Regions from separate parts of the Bacillus sp. NP247 genome, predicted to be linked through region 2. Evidence: riboswitches for the same ligand, from Rfam matches in the RefSeq annotation. Region 2 holds a riboswitch; each other region holds the start of a gene.

Region 1 (6,704 bases), 710 kb from region 2:
TGGCTACAATTTCTTACGTTACTACTCTGCATTTTTATTGGTGCACGCTTAGGCGGCGTTGGTCTAGGAGTAATGGGTGGCGTTGGTATGGCAATACTTGTTTTCGTCTTCCACTTACAACCTACAGCTCCTCCTATTGATGTAATGCTTATGATTTTAGCAGTAATTACAGCTGCCGGTGCTTTGCAAGCTGCTGGAGGAATGGATTATCTTGTCCACCTTGCTGAGAAAGCATTACGAAAAAATCCAAAGCGCATTACATTCTTTGCTCCTATCGTTACTTATTTATTCACGCTATGCGCGGGAACTGGTCATGTCGCTTATTCTGTACTTCCCGTTATCGCCGAAGTATCTCGCGAATCAGGAATTAGACCTGAACGACCTATGTCAATTGCCGTTATCGCTTCACAGCAGGCAATTACAGCTAGTCCAATATCGGCTGCAACAGTTGCACTTTTAGCAATGTTAGCCGACTATAAAATCACCTTGTTAGATATTTTAAAAGTCAGTATTCCTTCTACTTTCATCGCTTGTATGGTAGCTGCATTCGTTGCTAGTAAAATGGGAAAAGAATTAAATGAAGATCCTGAATACTTGAAGCGATTAAAAGAGGGAATGATCCCTAAACTTGAAGAGAAAAAAGAATTTGTGGGTGCAAAAGGCGCTAAATTATCAGTTATCCTTTTCCTATTAGGAACTTTCCTTGTCGTACTTCTTGGTTCATTTGAAGCACTTCGTCCGGGATGGATGGTTGACGGGAAGTTAGCTCGTCTTTCCATGCCAAACACAATTGAAATGGTTATGTTAACTATTGCAGCTCTTATTATTATTTTCTGTAAACCAAATGTAGAAAGCATTGTGTCTGGTAACGTCTTTAAAGCGGGGGCAACAGCAGTTGTTGCTATTTTCGGTATCGCTTGGATGGGAGATACTTTCTTTAACGGAAACTTAAATATGATTCAAGGATCAATTCAGCACTTAGTGACTAGTGCACCATGGCTATTTGCTATCGCATTATTCATTCTATCTATTTTACTGTATAGTCAAGCAGCGACAGTTCGTGCTTTAATGCCACTTGGACTATCACTTGGTATTCCACCAGCTTTACTAATTGCAATGTTCCCTGCAGTAAATGGATACTTCTTCATTCCAAACTACGGGACAATCGTTGCTGCAATTAACTTTGATCGTACTGGTACAACAGGCATCGGTAAATATGTATTAAATCATAGCTTTATGATTCCGGGCCTAATTGCAACATTCACTTCTATTGGAATTGGAATGCTCTTAATTTCCATTATGTTTTAAAGAAAAAGCACAAACCTTTATTTAAAAAGGTTTGTGCTTTTTTAATCAAACGTTTGTTTAAACTTTTTTGGCAGTCTATTCCTCCATGTAGCATTTAAAATATTACATGGCCTTTTTCTACAAACTTTTATTTACTTCTTCAGATAATTCCCTCGTACTTTCATAAGCAGATTCCGCTAAACTAATCGCAGAAATAACAGAGACACCATCCGCACCGGCTTCTATAACCGAAGCGGTATTTTCAATCGTAATCCCACCGATACCAACAATCGGCATCATAATTCCTTGTTCTCTAAAGTGGGTTAAACCTTTCGTTCCTTGAACTGCTTTCGTATCTTTTTTCGTACTCGTTGGGAAAATAGGGCCAACACCTAAATAATCAGCTCCGTTTTCAATTGCCCAGCGTGCTTCTTCAATTGTATGGGCAGATACACCAATAATTTTATCTCCCATCTTTTCACGAACAGATATAATTCCTTCATCATCTTGTCCAACATGAACACCATCTGCATCTAACTCGAGGGCTAGTTCCACATCATCATTTACGATGAATGGTACACCGTACTCCTTGCAAAGCGCTTGTAGTTCTTTCGCAAAATCAATACGTTTCTCTCCCGTTAAAGCCCCTTCTCCCTTTTCACGAAATTGAAAAATTGTTATACCGCCTTCAAGTGCATCTCTCAATACTTGTAGTGGCTCCTTCGTACAATTGTTACTTCCCATAATAAAATATACCGATAATAATCTAGACATTTCAGCCTTTGTAATACGCGACATCTAGTTCCCCTCCTTACTATATAACCTCAATCTTTCCATACTTCTTAATATCATCTGAAGTTGTATTCGCTAACTGATTTAAAAATTCAATTTGGAAACTTCCTGGTCCATTCTTTACTGTTTTCGAAGCCGCTATTTCTGCTGCTACTCCATAGAATATTAATGCAGCCACTGTTGCCTTTACATAATCCTTTTCTACTGCTACAAATGCTCCTATTACAGAAGTTAGTAAACAACCTGTTCCAGTAACTTTCGTTAAAATAGGATGGCCATTTCGAATAAGAATAGTTCGCTCTCCGTCTGTAACAACGTCTTCTTCTCCAGTAATTACCGCAACTGTATTTAATTCATCCGCTGCCTGTTTTGCAATATTTACAACATTACCATTTCCAGTACCAGCGTCTACACCTTTAATTTCCCATTTTTCATTAATAACATTAGCAATTTCAGCTGCATTTCCGCGGATAACTGCTAAATCGATTTCAGCTGGAATATGTCTCGCAACTTCTGTTCGATAAGAAGTTGCCCCTGCCCCAACCGGATCAAATAATACTGGTACACCATTTGTATTTGCCGATTTTCCAGCAAGTAACATCGCTTCTACCTCTTCAGAACGAAGTGTACCCATATTTAATACAAGAGCTCCAGCAATGCTAGCCATTTCTGCTACTTCTTCTTTTGCATACGCCATTACAGGCGATGCCCCTAATGCTAATAAACCGTTTGCTGTAAAATTTGTTACAACAACATTTGTAATATTATGAACGAGCGGATTAGACTCTCTTACCAAATCCGCTACTTTACTAATTTCTTTCATATTCATTCTTTTCATCTCCTAACTATAGTGATGGGAGATACACAAAAAGGCACTTTGCGCGTACGCAAAGTGCCTGAACATGTGCTTTTACACTCTCCCTACGCTGGCATTATCCAACAGGTTCAAATGGTCAATGACGGACTAGTAGTCATACTCTCAGTTTGCATCCACAAACTCCCATGTGTTTATTATTCATCTACTTCAAAGTCTACTCTTATTCTAGTAAAATAACAAGTTCTTTCCTCATTATAGAATAATAGAGATCATAACTCTCCTGGTTCAACCATTCTTTGCCTTTATATAAGTAAAACTCTCACACGTATATTTCATCACAAATAACTCAAACCGTCAGCAAAACTGAATAGAACAAAGATGTATGCTATATTTAACGTATGGAAATTTGAAAGGATGTTTTTAAATATGGCAAAAAGTATTGTAATTGCTGAAAAACCTTCTGTTGCACGTGATATCGCACGTGTACTGAAATGTGATAAAAAAGGAAACGGCTATCTTGAAGGTAGTAAATATATTGTTACTTGGGCTTTAGGCCATCTCGTTACATTAGCTGATCCAGAAAGCTATGATGTGAAATATAAAAAGTGGGATTTAGAAGATTTACCAATGCTACCTGAGCGTTTAAAACTAACAGTTATTAAACAAACAGGGAAACAGTTTAACGCTGTGAAAAGTCAGCTTATTAGAAAAGATGTAAATGAAATCATTATAGCTACTGACGCCGGTCGTGAGGGAGAGTTGGTCGCACGCTGGATTATCGATAAAGTTAAAATGCAGAAACCGATTAAACGTCTATGGATTTCATCTGTTACCGATAAAGCAATTAAAGATGGCTTCGCAAATTTAAAACCAGGAAAAGCATATGAAAATCTATATGCTTCGGCTGTCGCACGTTCAGAGGCTGACTGGTATATCGGGCTTAATGCGACTCGAGCATTAACTACTCGCTTTAATGCCCAACTAAATTGTGGTCGTGTTCAAACACCTACTGTAGCCATGATTGCAAGCCGTGAAGATGAAATCAAACATTTCAAAGCTCAAACTTTCTATGGTATCGAAGCTCAAACAGCTGAGAGATTAAAGCTAACTTGGCAAGATACAAAAGGAAATAGCCGTAGCTTTAATAAAGAAAAAACTGATGCAATCGTGAACAAAATTAGTAAGCAAAATGCTACTGTTGTAGACATTGATAAAAAACAAAAGAAATCGTTCGCTCCTGGTCTTTACGATTTAACTGAGCTACAACGTGATGCGAATAAAATATTTGGTTACTCTGCGAAAGAAACATTAAACATTATGCAAAAATTATATGAACAGCATAAAGTTTTAACGTACCCTCGTACAGATTCACGCTATATTTCATCTGATATTGTCGGAACACTTCCAGAGCGTCTGAAGGCTTGCGGAGTTGGAGAATACCGTCCTTTAGCACATAAAGTATTGCAGAAACCTGTAAAATCTAATAAATCATTTGTTGATGATAGTAAAGTAAGTGATCATCACGCAATTATTCCAACAGAGAGCTATGTAAACTTCTCAGCTTTCACAGATAAAGAGCGTAAAATTTATGACTTAGTTGTAAAACGTTTCTTAGCTGTTTTATTCCCGGTCTTTGAATATGAACAACTAACATTGCGCACGAAAATTGGTGACGAAACGTTCATCGCACGAGGAAAAACGATTTTACATGCTGGTTGGAAAGAGGTTTATGAAAATCGATTTGAAGATGATGATGCAATCGATGATGTAAAAGAACAAATCTTACCTCGCATCGAAAAAGGCGATACATTAAACATAAAACTAATTGTCCAAACATCAGGTCAAACGAAAGCACCTGCACGCTTTAATGAAGCAACATTACTTTCAGCGATGGAAAACCCAACAAAATACATGGATACGCAAAACAAACAACTTGCTGACACGTTAAAGTCAACTGGTGGATTAGGTACTGTAGCAACGCGTGCTGATATTATCGACAAGTTATTCAATTCGTTCTTACTTGAAAAACGTGGTAAAGATATTCATATTACTTCAAAAGGCCGTCAGTTACTTGATTTAGTGCCAGAAGAACTGAAATCTCCTACACTAACTGGTGAATGGGAGCAAAAGTTAGAAGCTATCGCTAAAGGAAAATTAAAGAAAGAAGTATTCATTTCAGAAATGAAGAACTATACGAAAGAAATTGTTGCTGAAATTAAATCGAGTGATAAAAAATATAAACATGACAACATTTCAACGAAGTCTTGTCCAGACTGCGGTAAACCGATGTTAGAAGTAAACGGCAAAAAAGGTAAAATGCTCGTTTGCCAAGACCGTGAGTGTGGTCATCGTAAAAATGTATCTCGTACAACAAACGCTCGTTGTCCGCAATGTAAGAAGAAACTAGAACTACGTGGTGAAGGAGCAGGCCAAATTTTCGCATGTAAATGTGGCTATCGTGAGAAACTTTCTACATTCCAAGAGAGACGTAAAAAAGAATCCGGCAGCAAAGCTGATAAACGTGACGTCCAAAAATATATGAAACAACAGAACAAAGAAGAAGAACCATTAAACAATCCATTCGCAGAAGCATTAAAGAAATTAAAATTTGATTAAACAAAAAGGTTCCTACCACTATCGGTAGGAACCTTTTATTTTTAATGAATAATTTTACTTCCTTTTGCGTTCTCAACAAACTTTTCACTTGATTTGTTAATTGGTGTTTTCAGTAATAATGCAGCCACAACCATGATTACTACGAAAGCACTTAACACAAGTAAATCTCTAGTTACTATATCCCAAAGCATTCCACCTACTGTTTCACGAATTGCACTAATAGCATATGTGAATGGCAAGAACGGATAAATCGCTTGGAAGAATGGTGGTGTCATTTGAATTGGGAACGTACCGCCCGATCCTGCTACTTGTAGTACAAGTAAAATGATCGCCATCGATTTCCCAACGTTTCCGAAAATAGAAACGAGTGAGTACACGATACAAACAAATACTCCCCCAATAAATAAACTAAATAACACAAACCAGAATTTATCGACTACGTACGTACCGAGTAAGAATATATCACCCATCGATACGATAAACGCCTGTGAAAGACCTATCGTTAAGAATGTTAATAAACGTCCGAAGTAAACTTCATGGCTCTTATAATTCGCGCCCTCTTCGTGTACTTCTACCGTTAATAATGAAACCATTAATAATGCGCCTACCCACAATGCAAGCACTGTATAGAATGGTGACATTGCTGAACCATAGTTCGGCATTGCAAATAATTTATTCTCTTTTAAATTTACTGGATTCGCGAAGTAATCACTTTGCTTTTCAACATCATTCTTTAATAAGCGTATGATGTCTTTTATATCCTCTTCAGATTCAAAATCACGAATTTTATCTGCTAATTCTTTAATCTTTTTCTCAGTAGCTGGCATTTCAGCTTTAATATCTGCAATTTTCTTTTGACCATCTACTAAGCCTTTTGATGAGTCTTCAAGTAATTTTTTCACATCTGGAAGCTTCTTATCTGCCTCACCTAAAATTTGAGATGTATTTTTAGACATCTCTTTTGTACGAGCGATTGCTGTATTGAAGCCAGGTACAATTTCTGCATCATACGTCGATAATACATCTGTTAATTGAGCTGACCCACCTTTCGCAGCGTTGTTAATACTTTCAATTACATCTTTTGTAGGTTTCTGTCCATTGTTAAGAAGTGTAATCCCCTTATTCGTTGCCTCTACACCTTTTTGTAAACTACTTTTCGCTTTATTTAACTTTGTAATTCCATTATTAAGGT
Region 2 (6,704 bases):
ACGATCTTGGTGGCGTTATTTGCGTATAAAATGCCATTCACAATGGCAATGGCAGCGACCGGATACGGTTTCTTATACGGATTATGGCCAATTGCGTGGATTATCATTATGTCAGTATTTTTATATAAAATTTCTGTGAAAACAGGTCAATTTGATGTCATTCGTGCATCTGTATTATCCATTACGAATGACCATCGTTTACTCGTTATTTTAATCGGATTTTCATTTGGAGCATTTTTGGAAGGGGCAGCAGGATTTGGTGCACCAGTAGCGATTACAGCAGCGCTTCTTGCAGGTCTTGGGCTGAACCCTTTATATGCAGCAGGCCTTTGTTTAATCGCAAATACTGCACCAGTAGCGTTCGGAGCGATGGGGATACCGATTACAGTTGCTGGACAAGTAACAGGCATTGATCCACATAAAATTGGACAAATGGCTGGGCATCAATTACCGTTCTTATCTTTATTTGTTCCGTTCTTTATCGTATTTTTAATGGATGGTTTTAAAGGAGTAAGACAAACGTGGCCTGCTTTATTTGTAGCGGGTAGTTCATTTGCAATTACACAGTTTATTACAGCGACGTTTTTAGGACCGGAACTTCCTGATATTACGTCAGCACTTGTAAGTTTAGTAAGTTTATCGCTATTCTTAAAAGTTTGGCAGCCGAAAGAAATTTATCAGTCTAAAGAAGCGAATAGTGAAGTAGCAGCAACGACGGCGACATCTATGCCGAAACTAACGGTAGGAAAAGTAGTAAAAGCATGGTCTCCGTTCATTATTTTAACTGTGATGGTAGTCATTTGGAGCCAAAGTTTCTTTAAAGCATTATTCGCTCCAGGTGGTACTTTAGAAAGTCTTGTATTTAAATTTGAAGTTCCAGGCTTGCACAATTTAGTAATGAAAGCAGAGCCAATTGTAAATAAACCAACACCTTATGAAGCAATCTTGAAATTAGATATTTTATCAGCGACTGGAACAGCAATTTTAATTGCTTGTATCATTTCAATTTTTATTTTGAAAATGAGTGCAAAAGATGCAGTAGCAACATTTAAAGAAACGTTAAACGAACTAAAGATGCCAATTCTATCTATTGGATTCGTATTAGGATTCGCATTTATCGCAAACTATTCTGGTTTATCTTCTACATTAGCGTTAGCACTTGCAGGAACTGGCGGACTATTCCCGTTCTTCTCACCATTCTTAGGTTGGATTGGGGTATTCTTAACAGGGTCAGATACGTCAGCGAACGCACTGTTCTCGAATTTACAAGCAATTACAGCGCAGCAAGTCGGTGTATCTGAAGTGCTTCTCGTTGCCGCAAATACAACGGGCGGTGTAACAGGTAAAATGATTTCTCCGCAATCGATTGCGATTGCTTGTGCGGCAGTTGGACTTGCTGGGAAAGAGTCAGATTTGTTCCGCTTTACATTGAAGCATAGTTTATTTTTCGTTACTATTGTTGGGATTATGACGTATGTGCAGGCTTATTATTTAACGTGGATGATCCCGTAAACAAAAAAGAAATAACCTTTGTATTTTTCAGATTATCGTGTATAATGGGAAAGTATTGAAAATTAAATCAGTGATAAACTAGGGGTGCCTAACGTATGCGTAGGCTGAGAGAGAAGCGTGTGAACTTCTTAACCCTTTGGACCTGATCTGGCTCGTACCAGCGTAGGGAAGTTAACGGCTTTACATAATTATGTCTTTATGAGCCAGGTCCTTATTTTTTTATGGACCTGGCTCTTTTTATTTTGGCATACGCTGGCCATATCTCGTCCTTGTCACGAACAGGGGGCAATAAAGGTTATGAAACAGTCTGTTTCTGCTGAGCAAATTGAATTGAAATCGAGTTTACCAGGAAGTAAGAAAGTGTATGTGGATGGGCCACGCGCGGGTATGAAAGTGCCGATGCGCGAGATTGAACAAAGCGATACGAATGGTGTTCAAAATCTGCCAATCCGTGTGTATGATACGAGTGGACCTTATACAGATCCAGAGTATAAAGTGGAGCTGGAAAAGGGGATTCCGACACCGCGCCATTCTTGGACCATGGGGCGTGGTGATGTAGAAGCATACGAAGGGCGCGAAGTAAAACCAGAGGATGACGGTGTGAAAGTGGCTTCGAAACATACACCTGTTTTCCCGCAAATGGATCGTAAGCCGCTTAGAGCGAAGCAAGGTGCAAATGTCACGCAAATGCATTATGCGCGTAATGGCATTATTACGTCTGAGATGGAATATGTTGCGATTCGTGAAGGGGTAGAGCCTGAATTTGTTCGTAAGGAGATTGCAGAAGGTCGTGCGATTTTGCCAGCGAACATTAACCATCCTGAAGCGGAACCGATGATAATTGGACGTAATTTTCACGTAAAGGTAAATGCAAATATCGGAAACTCTGCTGTATCGTCTTCTATTGCAGAAGAAGTAGAGAAGATGACGTGGGCGACTCGCTGGGGTGCAGATACGATTATGGATTTATCTACAGGTAAAAACATTCATACAACACGTGAGTGGATTATTCGTAATGCCCCGGTACCAGTTGGAACTGTGCCAATTTATCAAGCGCTTGAAAAAGTAAACGGAATTGCAGAGGATTTAACGTGGGAAGTGTACCGCGATACGTTAATTGAGCAGGCGGAGCAAGGCGTTGATTACTTCACGATTCACGCTGGTGTATTACTTCGTTACATTCCAATTACTGCAAAGCGTATGACAGGTATTGTTTCTCGCGGTGGTTCGATTATGGCGCAGTGGTGTTTATTCCATCATAAAGAAAACTTCCTATATACTCACTTTGAAGAGATTTGTGAAATTATGAAGCAGTACGATGTTTCGTTCTCTCTTGGAGATGGATTACGTCCAGGTTCTATTGCAGATGCAAATGACGAAGCGCAGTTTTCTGAGCTTGAAACACTTGGTGAATTGACGAAAATCGCTTGGAAACATGATGTGCAAGTTATGATTGAAGGACCTGGGCATGTACCGATGCATTTAATTAAAGAAAATATGGAGAAAGAACTTGATATTTGTCAGGGCGCGCCGTTCTATACACTTGGGCCGTTAACGACAGATATTGCACCAGGTTATGACCATATCACATCAGCGATTGGTGCTGCGATGATTGGCTGGTTTGGAACGGCGATGCTTTGTTATGTAACACCGAAAGAACATTTAGGTTTACCAAATAAAGATGATGTTCGCGAAGGGGTTATTACGTACAAAATCGCTGCGCATGCAGCCGATCTTGCGAAAGGGCATAAAACGGCTCATCAGCGTGATGATGCACTTTCAAAAGCACGATTTGAATTCCGTTGGCGCGACCAATTTAATTTATCTTTAGATCCTGAACGCGCGATGGAGTATCATGATGAAACGTTGCCAGCAGAAGGGGCGAAAACAGCGCATTTCTGTTCAATGTGTGGACCGAAGTTTTGTAGTATGAGAATTTCGCATGATATTCGTGAATATGCGAAAGAAAATGATTTAGAAACGACGGAAGCAATTGAAAAAGGAATGAAAGAGAAAGCGGTAGAATTCAAAGAAACTGGTAGTCACTTATATCAATAACACGTTACACCTCTTTACTTGATTGATCACACTGTACCTAACTTAAATATAGAAGAAGCCCCCTTTGCTAAGACGATAGCAAAGGGGGCTTCTGTTGTCTATAAGGCGAAGAATAATTGTACCCAGTAGTATAAGAGGAATAATGTGACGACTGTTGTGAGTGGGATTACGATGAGAGATACGCTTAAATAATCTTTCCATTTCACTTTAATTTTGTTTTGTCTCAGTATATACATCCAAATGAGGGAAGCTAGCGTACCAATTGGTAATAATAGTGAACCGATGTCACTACCAATAATGTTTGCGAGATAGATAGTTTTTAATGTGACTGGATCTAGTCCCATTTCTGTTAATGTGATTGTACCAATCATAAGTGCAGGGTGGTTATTGAAGACGTTAGAGAGGAGGGAAACGAGTCCGCCCATTGCAAAGCTGGCATAGAGCAGATGCTGACTTACAACTGGTTCGAGCCAATGGACAAGCGCCGCTGTTAATCCTGCGTTATGAAGCCCGTAAATAATTACGTACATAGAGAAGGCGAAAATTAAAATATGCCACGGTGTTTTTTTCAAAATATCGACTGGGTTTGTTCGTAAGTAGTACCATCTCCAAATGAGAAGAACGAGTGAACCAAGTACAGCAACAATTTCGATTGGAATCGATAAAAAGGATGCAACGAATAGAAGACAGCGCATAAGGAAGACGAAGCCTAATACTTTTAACATGAATTTTGTACGTTTTTGTTTTGTATCAACAGAATTTTTTCCTTTTAACGGATGGAAGTTTTTCGTGAAGAAAATTTCTTCAATATCATATGAAGAAACCGGTAATTTCTCTGGAAGTTTTTTCTTTAAAACTGTATACATGAGCCATGACATAAACAGTAGTCCTAGTGTTGCAGGTACAAACATCATAGCAGTATGCATATAAAGAGTCATATGAACAATATTTAATGCGATTAAGTTTACGATATTACTTACACCAATTGGTGCACTAGATGCAGTGGCGATTAAAGCACCGCTTAATAAATAAGGGATTTGCTGATGAGGTTTTAATTGAAGATTTTTCAGAAGAAGGATTAAAATTGGAGTTGTAATTAAAATACTACCGTCATTATTAAATAAAAGAGTCATAAGGAAACATAGTAATTGAATATACCAGTATAGGCGGCGTCCGGAACCTTTCGCTAAATTTGCGAGTTTTGCTGCAGCCCAATGGAAGAAGCCGAAGCTTTCTAATATAACTGCCATAACGATGGTCGCTAATATCGTTATGGAGGCGCCTCCAATTTTACTTATAATGTCCATGACATCTGGCTTTGATACAAGTCCAGTAATGAGGATGATACCAGCGCCGATTGCTGCTGGCCACGCTTCATTTAAACCACGGGGTCGCCAAAAGATAACAATCATCGTTAAGAAGAAAACAATAATAGTAATCCATATTTCAATGCTCATATTTAACCTACCTTTCTATTTTCCCTTGAACAAATGTAGCTTGTCTCAAGTTTATATAGCATTATATTCAAAAGAAAATAAGAAGAACTAGGCATCTACCTGAATCTAGTGAATATGTGTATTTTGAGCAATAAGGCAAGTATAAGTAGTAGTGTAATAACTATTAGGAGAGGAGTCTAATAAATGAGGGGCATTCTATGTGTGAATGCCCCTCATTTATTATTTTTCCTTCAAAAAAGTTCGATCCTTCAAGAATAAATTCCAGAAGAAAATGAATCCGGGTAGTAAAATTGCAATCCCGATTGCGTAAAGAATAAGAAGCGCATAGAATGTTTCGACCGTCGTAAAGCTTGTAAATACAGTTACGTCCGGGTAAATGATATACGGTAAATGGGCGACGCCGTAAGCGTAGCTTGCAAATGCATATTGAGCGACGACAGCTAAAACTGCAATGCGAGGAAAGCCTAGTGTGCTGTACTTCTTATTTGTCCACCAAAGGGAGGAATATCCGATAACAAATAAAATGATAGAGACTGTAAACCATGGGAATTGCTTTATTAGTCCTTGCATAAGCCAGTGTGTTTCAGGGTCCATTACAACGAGAGCGATAATAGCAGTCACGAGCGTTGCAGGACCAAGTATGATGGCATTTCTCCTATAAATTCGGTACGTATCTTCAGAACCTTGTTCCCTAGCAAAATCAGCAAGAAAGAGAGATGATAGAAATAGTTCCGAAGTTAGTCCGAAGAGCATATAACAATAAATAACGGGACTAGAAAGAAGTTTTCCGTAAAGGAGCACTTCTTTTCCTTCAGACATCGTAATATAGGCACCTTCTGTAACGGGTAGAACGGTAATTAATAGAGCTGGGATTAAGAGCCCTGTAATACCTGAAATAATCCGAAGAAGGTGTTGATACTTTGGCAGGGAGTAAGCGAATACCATAAATGTACTGCGAATCGCAACGAGTACTAAAATTAACATAACTGGTACAAACATAACCGTTGCCAGGGTAAAGGCTGCTTTCGGAAAGAAACCGAGAAAAGCGACAACGACAAAGACAAGAAACGTATTTGTTACTTCCCAAGTTGGTGATAAGTACCGATTAGCAAGCTTGGCAGCAAGCGTCGGGTGTTTAGCGTATACCATGCCCCAAAAACCAGCTCCAAAATCAATAGACCCTAGTATGCTATATACGAAAATAAGAGCCCATAAGATGATGATTGCAATGCTTTCCTCATGCACGAGAATCTCCTCCTTCGTGATGTAAATCATTCTTTAACGGATGTTTCTTAAAGAACGTCCGTAATACAAAGACTGTTAAAATACCGAGTCCAATATATAAAATGATGAATAAAACAAATAAAGGACCGACGAAATCAGCACGTGTAGAAGCATCTACCGTGCGTTGCATGCCATAAATTGTCCATGGCTGACGACCACTACAACTAAAAATCCATCCGAATTCAATACCGAGCAACATAACGGGTCCACATGCGGCAGCCCCCCAAAGAAGCCACTTTGGTAACTCTACTCCTTTTTTTCGGTAAACAAAGTACCAATATAAGAGGGCAATAGCTGCAACTGCAAAGGTAAAGGCAGCAGTGCCGACCATTAAGTTGAACAGTGTATGTGTGTAAAATGGTGGCCACGTTTCTTGCGGGAATTCATTTAGCC
Region 3 (6,704 bases), 1.0 Mb from region 2:
GGGCCTTAGCTCAGCTGGGAGAGCGCCTGCCTTGCACGCAGGAGGTCAGCGGTTCGATCCCGCTAGGCTCCACTTTATTTTTTATATGTCGGAGGTATACCCAAGTTCGGCTGAAGGGATCGGTCTTGAAAACCGACAGGCGGCGAGAGTCGCGCGGGGGTTCGAATCCCTCTACCTCCTCCATTTTTTTAAAAAGTGGTTTAGTACATATAAAAATGAATAAGATATTAATTTTTCCTTCATGGAGGTATACCCAAGTTCGGCTGAAGGGATCGGTCTTGAAAACCGACAGGCGGCGAGAGTCGCGCGGGGGTTCGAATCCCTCTACCTCCTCCATTTATTTTTAAAACATAATATCGTCGCGGGGTGGAGCAGTACGGTAGCTCGTCGGGCTCATAATCCGAAGGTCGCAGGTTCAAATCCTGTCCCCGCAACCAATGGTCCCGTGGTGTAGTGGTTAACATGCCTGCCTGTCACGCAGGAGATCGCCGGTTCGACCCCGGTCGGGACCGCCATTTTATGTTGGCTCGGTAGCTCAGTCGGTAGAGCAGAGGACTGAAAATCCTCGTGTCGGCGGTTCGATTCCGTCCCGAGCCACCATTTTTTTAAATTATGCCGGCTTAGCTCAATTGGTAGAGCAACTGACTTGTAATCAGTAGGTTGGGGGTTCAAGTCCTCTAGCCGGCATCATTTAGGGGCATAGTTTAAAGGTAGAACTGAGGTCTCCAAAACCTCCAGTGTGGGTTCGATTCCTACTGCCCCTGTAAAGTATATGGGCCTATAGCTCAGCTGGTTAGAGCGCACGCCTGATAAGCGTGAGGTCGATGGTTCGAGTCCATTTAGGCCCACCATATATATTCCGCAGTAGCTCAGTGGTAGAGCTATCGGCTGTTAACCGATCGGTCGTAGGTTCGAGTCCTACCTGCGGAGCCATGGCCCGTTGGTCAAGTGGTTAAGACACCGCCCTTTCACGGCGGTAACACGGGTTCGAATCCCGTACGGGTCATAAAAAAAGAGTCAGCAATATGCTGACTCTTTTTTATTATGTATAAGCCTCTTTTTATCACCTTATTTTCCTGAAATAAATAAAGGGATTTAGGAAAAGCTATGGTATGTATTAAAAGGAGGAGATGAAAATGACACAAGTTAGAGAACTTATGAGTACTCATATCGTACATTGTACACCATTAGACAATGTATATGAGGCAGCTGTAAAAATGAAGGAAGAATCGGTTGGATTGATTCCTGTTATTGAAAATAAACAAGTTGTTGGGCTTGTTACTGATCGAGACTTAGTTGTTCGTGGGATTGCTGAAAAACATCCTGGATCTAATCAAATTACAAATGTAATGACAACAAACATTGTTTCAGTTTCTCCAGATGATTCTATTGAAAAAGCTACAGAATTAATGGCACAATATCAAATTAGACGGTTACCGGTAGTTGAGAGCGGTCAACTTGTTGGGATGCTAGCACTAGGGGATTTAGCTATAAGAGAATCAGCAGATGATCAAGCAGGCTTTGCTTTAAGTGAAATCTCGGAGCATACGGAATAAAGTAAAACTTTAATTAGCGGGAGTCTTACTGCCCGAAAAGAGCGAGATAAATTACGTATAAAAATCAGATACATTATTCTAGTATATATGGATTAAACTGATATGTTAGCATGATGTATCTGAGACATTATATAATAAGTGTAGAGTCAATATTTTTGACAGTTTTTTTAAATTTGTCATTCCTAATTTTTAATAAGAGAAAAAATGATATACTGAGAGATATAAGTATTATGATAGATTTTGAATATAACAATATTTATTATTAATGATGTAATAATGAATTAATATTTCCTATGTAGATAAAGTGAAACTTTAATTATTGGGGTCCATCCCCCAATAATTATTAGTTGAACCAATCGGGCTTTTACGGGCAGTTTTATCTCCCACCTAACTTCCTCGCATTCGCCGAATTTTGAGGTGGGAGTCTTACTGCTCGAAAATAGCGGGATAAAAAGGGAAGGGGAATTATATGAGGGATGTACAGGGCGATCCAAATTGGAATTTGGTTACAGATACATATATAGAACCAAATAATTTCGCTGAGTTATTTTCTTTACTTGTACCTTGTCATCCAAAAGGTGAAGGGAAAGAGCGAACTATATTAGTATGGAAAGAAAAAGAATTTTATAAAGAAGAAAATTTAGCGTCATTTATCGTATATGGCATGAATAGAGTAAAGAATTTACCGCAGTTTCATAAAGATGAAATTCCAACTCTAGTACGTATTCTTCGTCTATGTCAAGAGATTGGTTGGTATGAAGAGGCAAATGCTTTTATGGTAACCCAAGGGCTAGATGAATTTGTCCAAACTTCATTGGAGTATGAAACATGGGATCTTTTGACGAAAGCAGTTGCTTTAAACTATTTAATTATTAAATATCGTATTGGTGAATTAACAGCTGAGGATGTAGAAATTTGGAATCGAGTTAAATTTAACGAGAAATGTATAACAGATTGTAAACACCTATTATCTCATAAAGAAGTGTTGGAATTTACATTCTTTTATATGTGTAAGCGAGCAAAAACACTATCAAAAGAACAATTAAATAGTGATATGATGAGTCTAGCAATGTATTGTAATACTTTTGTGTATGATTTATATACACATGACTTATTACGAAAGTATCGTAAGTGTACAGATTTCCTATCATATTATGGACCTAGTCAAGCAGTTTTAGCTTGTCAAAGAGCTGTACTTTCTCAAATTTCCGATCGATTAGACCCTTTAAAGACAACTCATGTAGATGATTATTTATATGTGATGAAAGAAATGATGGAGCATATGACGATAGGGGTAATGGATCGGTATGGTCATTTTATTGGAAAGTTACTATCATATGTACCATTTTTCGAAATGATCCAAGTTCCACAGCATGCATATTATTGTGAAGAATTACTGTATATTTGTAAGGGAATTGAATACAAAGAAGAAATACTACGCAATTATATATTTATACAATTACATGATTGTTTACCATCATTCTTTAAACTATTTCTTAAAAATAAGCGTTATGCAACGATTCATGATATTCTTTTCTATTGGTGCGACGATGAACAAAGAATGAGCTTAGAGAAAAAATATAATCTTAGTTTCATTTATGAAAAATATGCTTGTGGATAAACCGTATTTTACATATTAAAAATTAATATAAATTAAAAAGGATCTCAAGTTTATGTGAGATCCTTTTTTGTTAGTAAAACAAGGAGAAAGTAACTAAGATAAGAAATAACATTCCATAAAGGAGAAATTGTGAAGTATAACTTCCTTGTATACCAAAAAAAGTATTCATTTTTTTATATAAATTCAATATATATTTCATTGGATTATCTTTGAAAGATTGGTACACAGTGTCTCCTCTTTCTAAGCTTCTTGTTCATGTTTTTGGTTATTAGGGACATTAACGTATCTAGCTAGGAATAATAAGACACCTATAAAGAATACAGGAAGTACAGTAGATAAATAAAAACCATTACTAATTATATTTGTTATAAGAGCACTCAAAAGAAAAATTGCATTATAAATATGGGCAATTTTTTGTTTTAGCCGCATTTGTAATGCTTCCATAATGATTTCTAAAGCAACAAAAGCAATAATAATAGATAAAAATACAGTGTTCGTATTATAAATGATTAAACAACAGATTAAACCTAAAAAGGCCAGGTATTCAATAAAGAGAGGTATATTGCGTGGCATATAATTTACCTAACTAAATATGGCAGTGGGTTCACTGCATTTGTTTTTTCAAAATTCCATTCCCCATTATGTAATTCAAAATGGAGATGTTGCCCGTATGAATGACCTGTGTTTCCCATATGACCTACTAATTGTCCAGTTTGTACTTGATCACCAGCTTGTACAGTGCGATCCTTCATATGAGCATAAACTGTTGTATATAATTTCCCATTTATTTGATGGGCGATGAACACGACATTGCCGTAGCTAGCCGAATAATAAGATTTCACAACTTTACCTGCAGCAGCAGCTTGAATAGAGACATTTCCTTGTGCTGCTATATCTATACCATAATGCATTTGCTCCCAGCGCATATCAAAAGTGGAGCTGATTTTCCCTTGAGTAGGGAATTTGAAAACTGCTGGAATTGATGCAGGTTGAGCTGTTTTAGCTTGTGCTTGATTTTGATTTTGCGCTACATAGTGTTTCGCTACATATCCGTATCCTGTGCCAAAACGAATTTTATACCAAGTACCTACCGTTTCTACTACTTGTACTTGTGTACCATTTTGTAATGAGCCAAGTAGAGTGCTACTTGTACTAGCGTTGCTACGTACATTTAATTTTGGTGTTGCAACAGTATAGGAAGGAGAACCTTGTACAGTTACACCTTTTACTAGAGGTGTGGATCCATTAGATACAAATGTTTTTTGTACGTATCCAATTTGACCGTTATGTAATATTTTGTACCAATCCCCTTGTTCACCTTGAATGGTAATGAATTGACCATTTGGTAATATATCTAGAATAGAAGACTCTGTATTAGGTTCAGAACGAACGTTTAATGCGTTTGCATTTACGATATATTGATTCTTTGGTTGAACATTTTTTTTGAATAGAATTGCATCTTTTTTCATATAGCCTGTTTTGTTGTTAACAGATACTTTATACCAATCTTGAGTTGTCTCAAGAATAGTAACTGGGCTATTAAATCGAATGTTATCAATTATTGCACTGTCTGCATGGTTATTTTGATGCAGTGCAACGTTGTCAATTTTTACATATCCAGTTTTTACTGTAGATAGTTGCTTAGCAGACGCTGTTTGTATATCGGATTCTCCCATAGAAGGAAGTAAAGAAGCAATTGCGATAGTAGTTGCTGTTAAAGCTGTAGCTTTCATATTCATGTAATAAAGACCTCCTCTAGTTGTATAGTTGTAATTTTATTATAGTATAAAGATATAATATATTGGTCGTATTCACATAAATGTAATATGAAATCAATAAAAATAATGTTAGAAGAGAGATTCGTATATAAATATTGTATATATCATTTGTGGGGTCGCATTTATATTTGTTTAACACATTAAGATTTAATTCGCAATTAAGAAAATTAAAACAGTTGATGATGTCTTATGGCGGTGTTATACTGACAGTGATAATTTTATAGTTTGCTAGGAGGGCTGGTGTTGCCAGCTGAGAGTAGGGCCGTAAGCCGTTGATCCTTTTTATTACCTGATCTAGATTATGCTAGCGTAGGGAAGCAATTCGGACATTAACAATGAGTCCCCGTTTCTTTGCGTATAGAAACGGGGCTTTTTTATTTGAAAATTTCATATTAACACCACTAGGGGTGCTTTTCGTGCTGAGAGAGGAATAATCCTTAACCCTTACAACACCTGATCTAGATAATACTAGCGAAGGGAAGTGGAACAACGAATAAATTATAATTTTATTTGCTGTAACCACTTCTTATATACAGAAGTGGTTTTTTTATTGAGATAAATAGATATATAGGAAGGGGAATTATTAATGAAATTTTGTGAAAGATTATTTGATACGGTGCAGCCTGTTTGGGAGAAAAGTCATAATCATCCGTTTGTAGTAGGTATGGGGGATGGTACGTTGGAAAAAGACAAATTCCAGTACTATATTATTCAAGATTATTTATATTTGTTAGATTATGCAAAGCTATATGCAATTGGGGTTGTAAAGGCAACGAATCCACAAGTTATGGCAAAATTTGCAGAGCAAATTGATGGGATTTTAAATGGTGAAATGACGATTCATAAACAATATGCAAAAAGACTTGGCATTTCTACACAAAAGATGGAATCTGCGAAACCATCTGCTAAAAATTTAGCCTATACAAATTACATGATGTCTGTATCTCAAAATGGCACACTTGCAGAATTAATATCAGCTTTACTTCCATGTATGTGGAGCTATTGGGAGATTGGAAAGCGTTTAAATGATATTCTTGGAGCAAGAGATCATGAGTTCTTTGGAGAGTGGATTCAAGGATATAGTTCTGAAGAATACGGTAAGCTTTGTATTTGGTTAATAGATTTATTAAATGAAATGGCAGTTGGAAAGTCAGAGAAAGAGCTAGACCGATTAGAGGAGATTTTCTTATATTCCAGCCGATTTGAATATTTATTCTGGGATATGGCTTATCGTAAGGAGATGTGGGGTTTTGAGGAGCAAGAACATACTACAGTTTCATAATGTTTCCTTTCATTATGATGAAAAACCAATCATCGATGAATTAAATGCTTCTATACAAGATAAAGAGTTTGTAAGTATTATCGGACCGAGTGGCTGCGGGAAAAGTACTTTATTTCGCCTTATTACAGGTTTAGAAGAGGCAAGTGCTGGACAGATAGAGCTGACAGAAACAAAGAGTCATCCTGTAGGGTATATGCCCCAAAAAGATATGCTCTTGCCGTGGAGAACGATTATTGAGAATGCGGCCCTACCGCTAGAGTGCCAAGGAGTGCAGAAGAAAGAAGCGCAAGTAAAAGCGAAAGAACTGTTACATAAATTTGGTTTACAAGGGTACGAGAAAAAATATCCGAAAGATTTATCTGGCGGTATGAGGCAACGCGTATCTTTTATCCGAACTTTATTAACGGGCGGGGAGATATTATTGTTAGATGAACCTTTTAGTGCATTGGACGCTTTAACGAAGGCAT

What was found. A riboswitch is a leader RNA that binds a small molecule or an ion and turns the genes downstream of it on or off. The one in region 2 is predicted to bind thiamine pyrophosphate.
Region 1: linked by a shared signal. The riboswitch ahead of thiM (hydroxyethylthiazole kinase) and the one ahead of thiC (phosphomethylpyrimidine synthase ThiC) in region 2 are both predicted to bind thiamine pyrophosphate.
Region 3: linked by a shared signal. The riboswitch ahead of tenA (thiaminase II) and the one ahead of thiC (phosphomethylpyrimidine synthase ThiC) in region 2 are both predicted to bind thiamine pyrophosphate.

What each region holds. Positions count from the first base shown of each region.
Region 1 covers NZ_CP076653.1:3,088,450-3,095,153, reverse strand. The annotation lists gene KPL75_RS16250 (anaerobic C4-dicarboxylate transporter family protein) at 1-1,308, shown strand, start outside; gene thiE (thiamine phosphate synthase) at 1,426-2,085, opposite strand; gene thiM (hydroxyethylthiazole kinase) at 2,102-2,908, opposite strand; TPP riboswitch at 2,981-3,093, opposite strand; gene topB (DNA topoisomerase III) at 3,323-5,512, shown strand; gene KPL75_RS16230 (YhgE/Pip domain-containing protein) at 5,554-6,704, opposite strand, start outside.
Region 2 covers NZ_CP076653.1:2,383,230-2,389,933, reverse strand. The annotation lists gene lldP (L-lactate permease) at 1-1,512, shown strand, start outside; TPP riboswitch at 1,583-1,698, shown strand; gene thiC (phosphomethylpyrimidine synthase ThiC) at 1,810-3,570, shown strand; gene KPL75_RS12680 (arsenic transporter) at 3,669-5,027, opposite strand; gene KPL75_RS12675 (cytochrome d ubiquinol oxidase subunit II) at 5,247-6,272, opposite strand; gene cydA (cytochrome ubiquinol oxidase subunit I) at 6,265-6,704, opposite strand, start outside.
Region 3 covers NZ_CP076653.1:3,418,478-3,425,181, forward strand. The annotation lists tRNA gene KPL75_RS17805 (tRNA-Ala) at 1-72, shown strand, start outside; tRNA gene KPL75_RS17810 (tRNA-Ser) at 91-183, shown strand; tRNA gene KPL75_RS17815 (tRNA-Ser) at 244-336, shown strand; tRNA gene KPL75_RS17820 (tRNA-Met) at 361-437, shown strand; tRNA gene KPL75_RS17825 (tRNA-Asp) at 440-515, shown strand; tRNA gene KPL75_RS17830 (tRNA-Phe) at 525-600, shown strand; tRNA gene KPL75_RS17835 (tRNA-Thr) at 615-687, shown strand; tRNA gene KPL75_RS17840 (tRNA-Trp) at 694-764, shown strand; tRNA gene KPL75_RS17845 (tRNA-Ile) at 775-851, shown strand; tRNA gene KPL75_RS17850 (tRNA-Asn) at 859-933, shown strand; tRNA gene KPL75_RS17855 (tRNA-Glu) at 935-1,006, shown strand; gene KPL75_RS17860 (CBS domain-containing protein) at 1,137-1,556, shown strand; gene KPL75_RS17865 (DUF3965 domain-containing protein) at 2,026-3,177, shown strand; gene KPL75_RS17870 (hypothetical protein) at 3,418-3,750, opposite strand; gene KPL75_RS17875 (SH3 domain-containing protein) at 3,756-4,916, opposite strand; TPP riboswitch at 5,176-5,288, shown strand; TPP riboswitch at 5,349-5,452, shown strand; gene tenA (thiaminase II) at 5,542-6,237, shown strand; gene KPL75_RS17885 (ABC transporter ATP-binding protein) at 6,206-6,704, shown strand, end outside.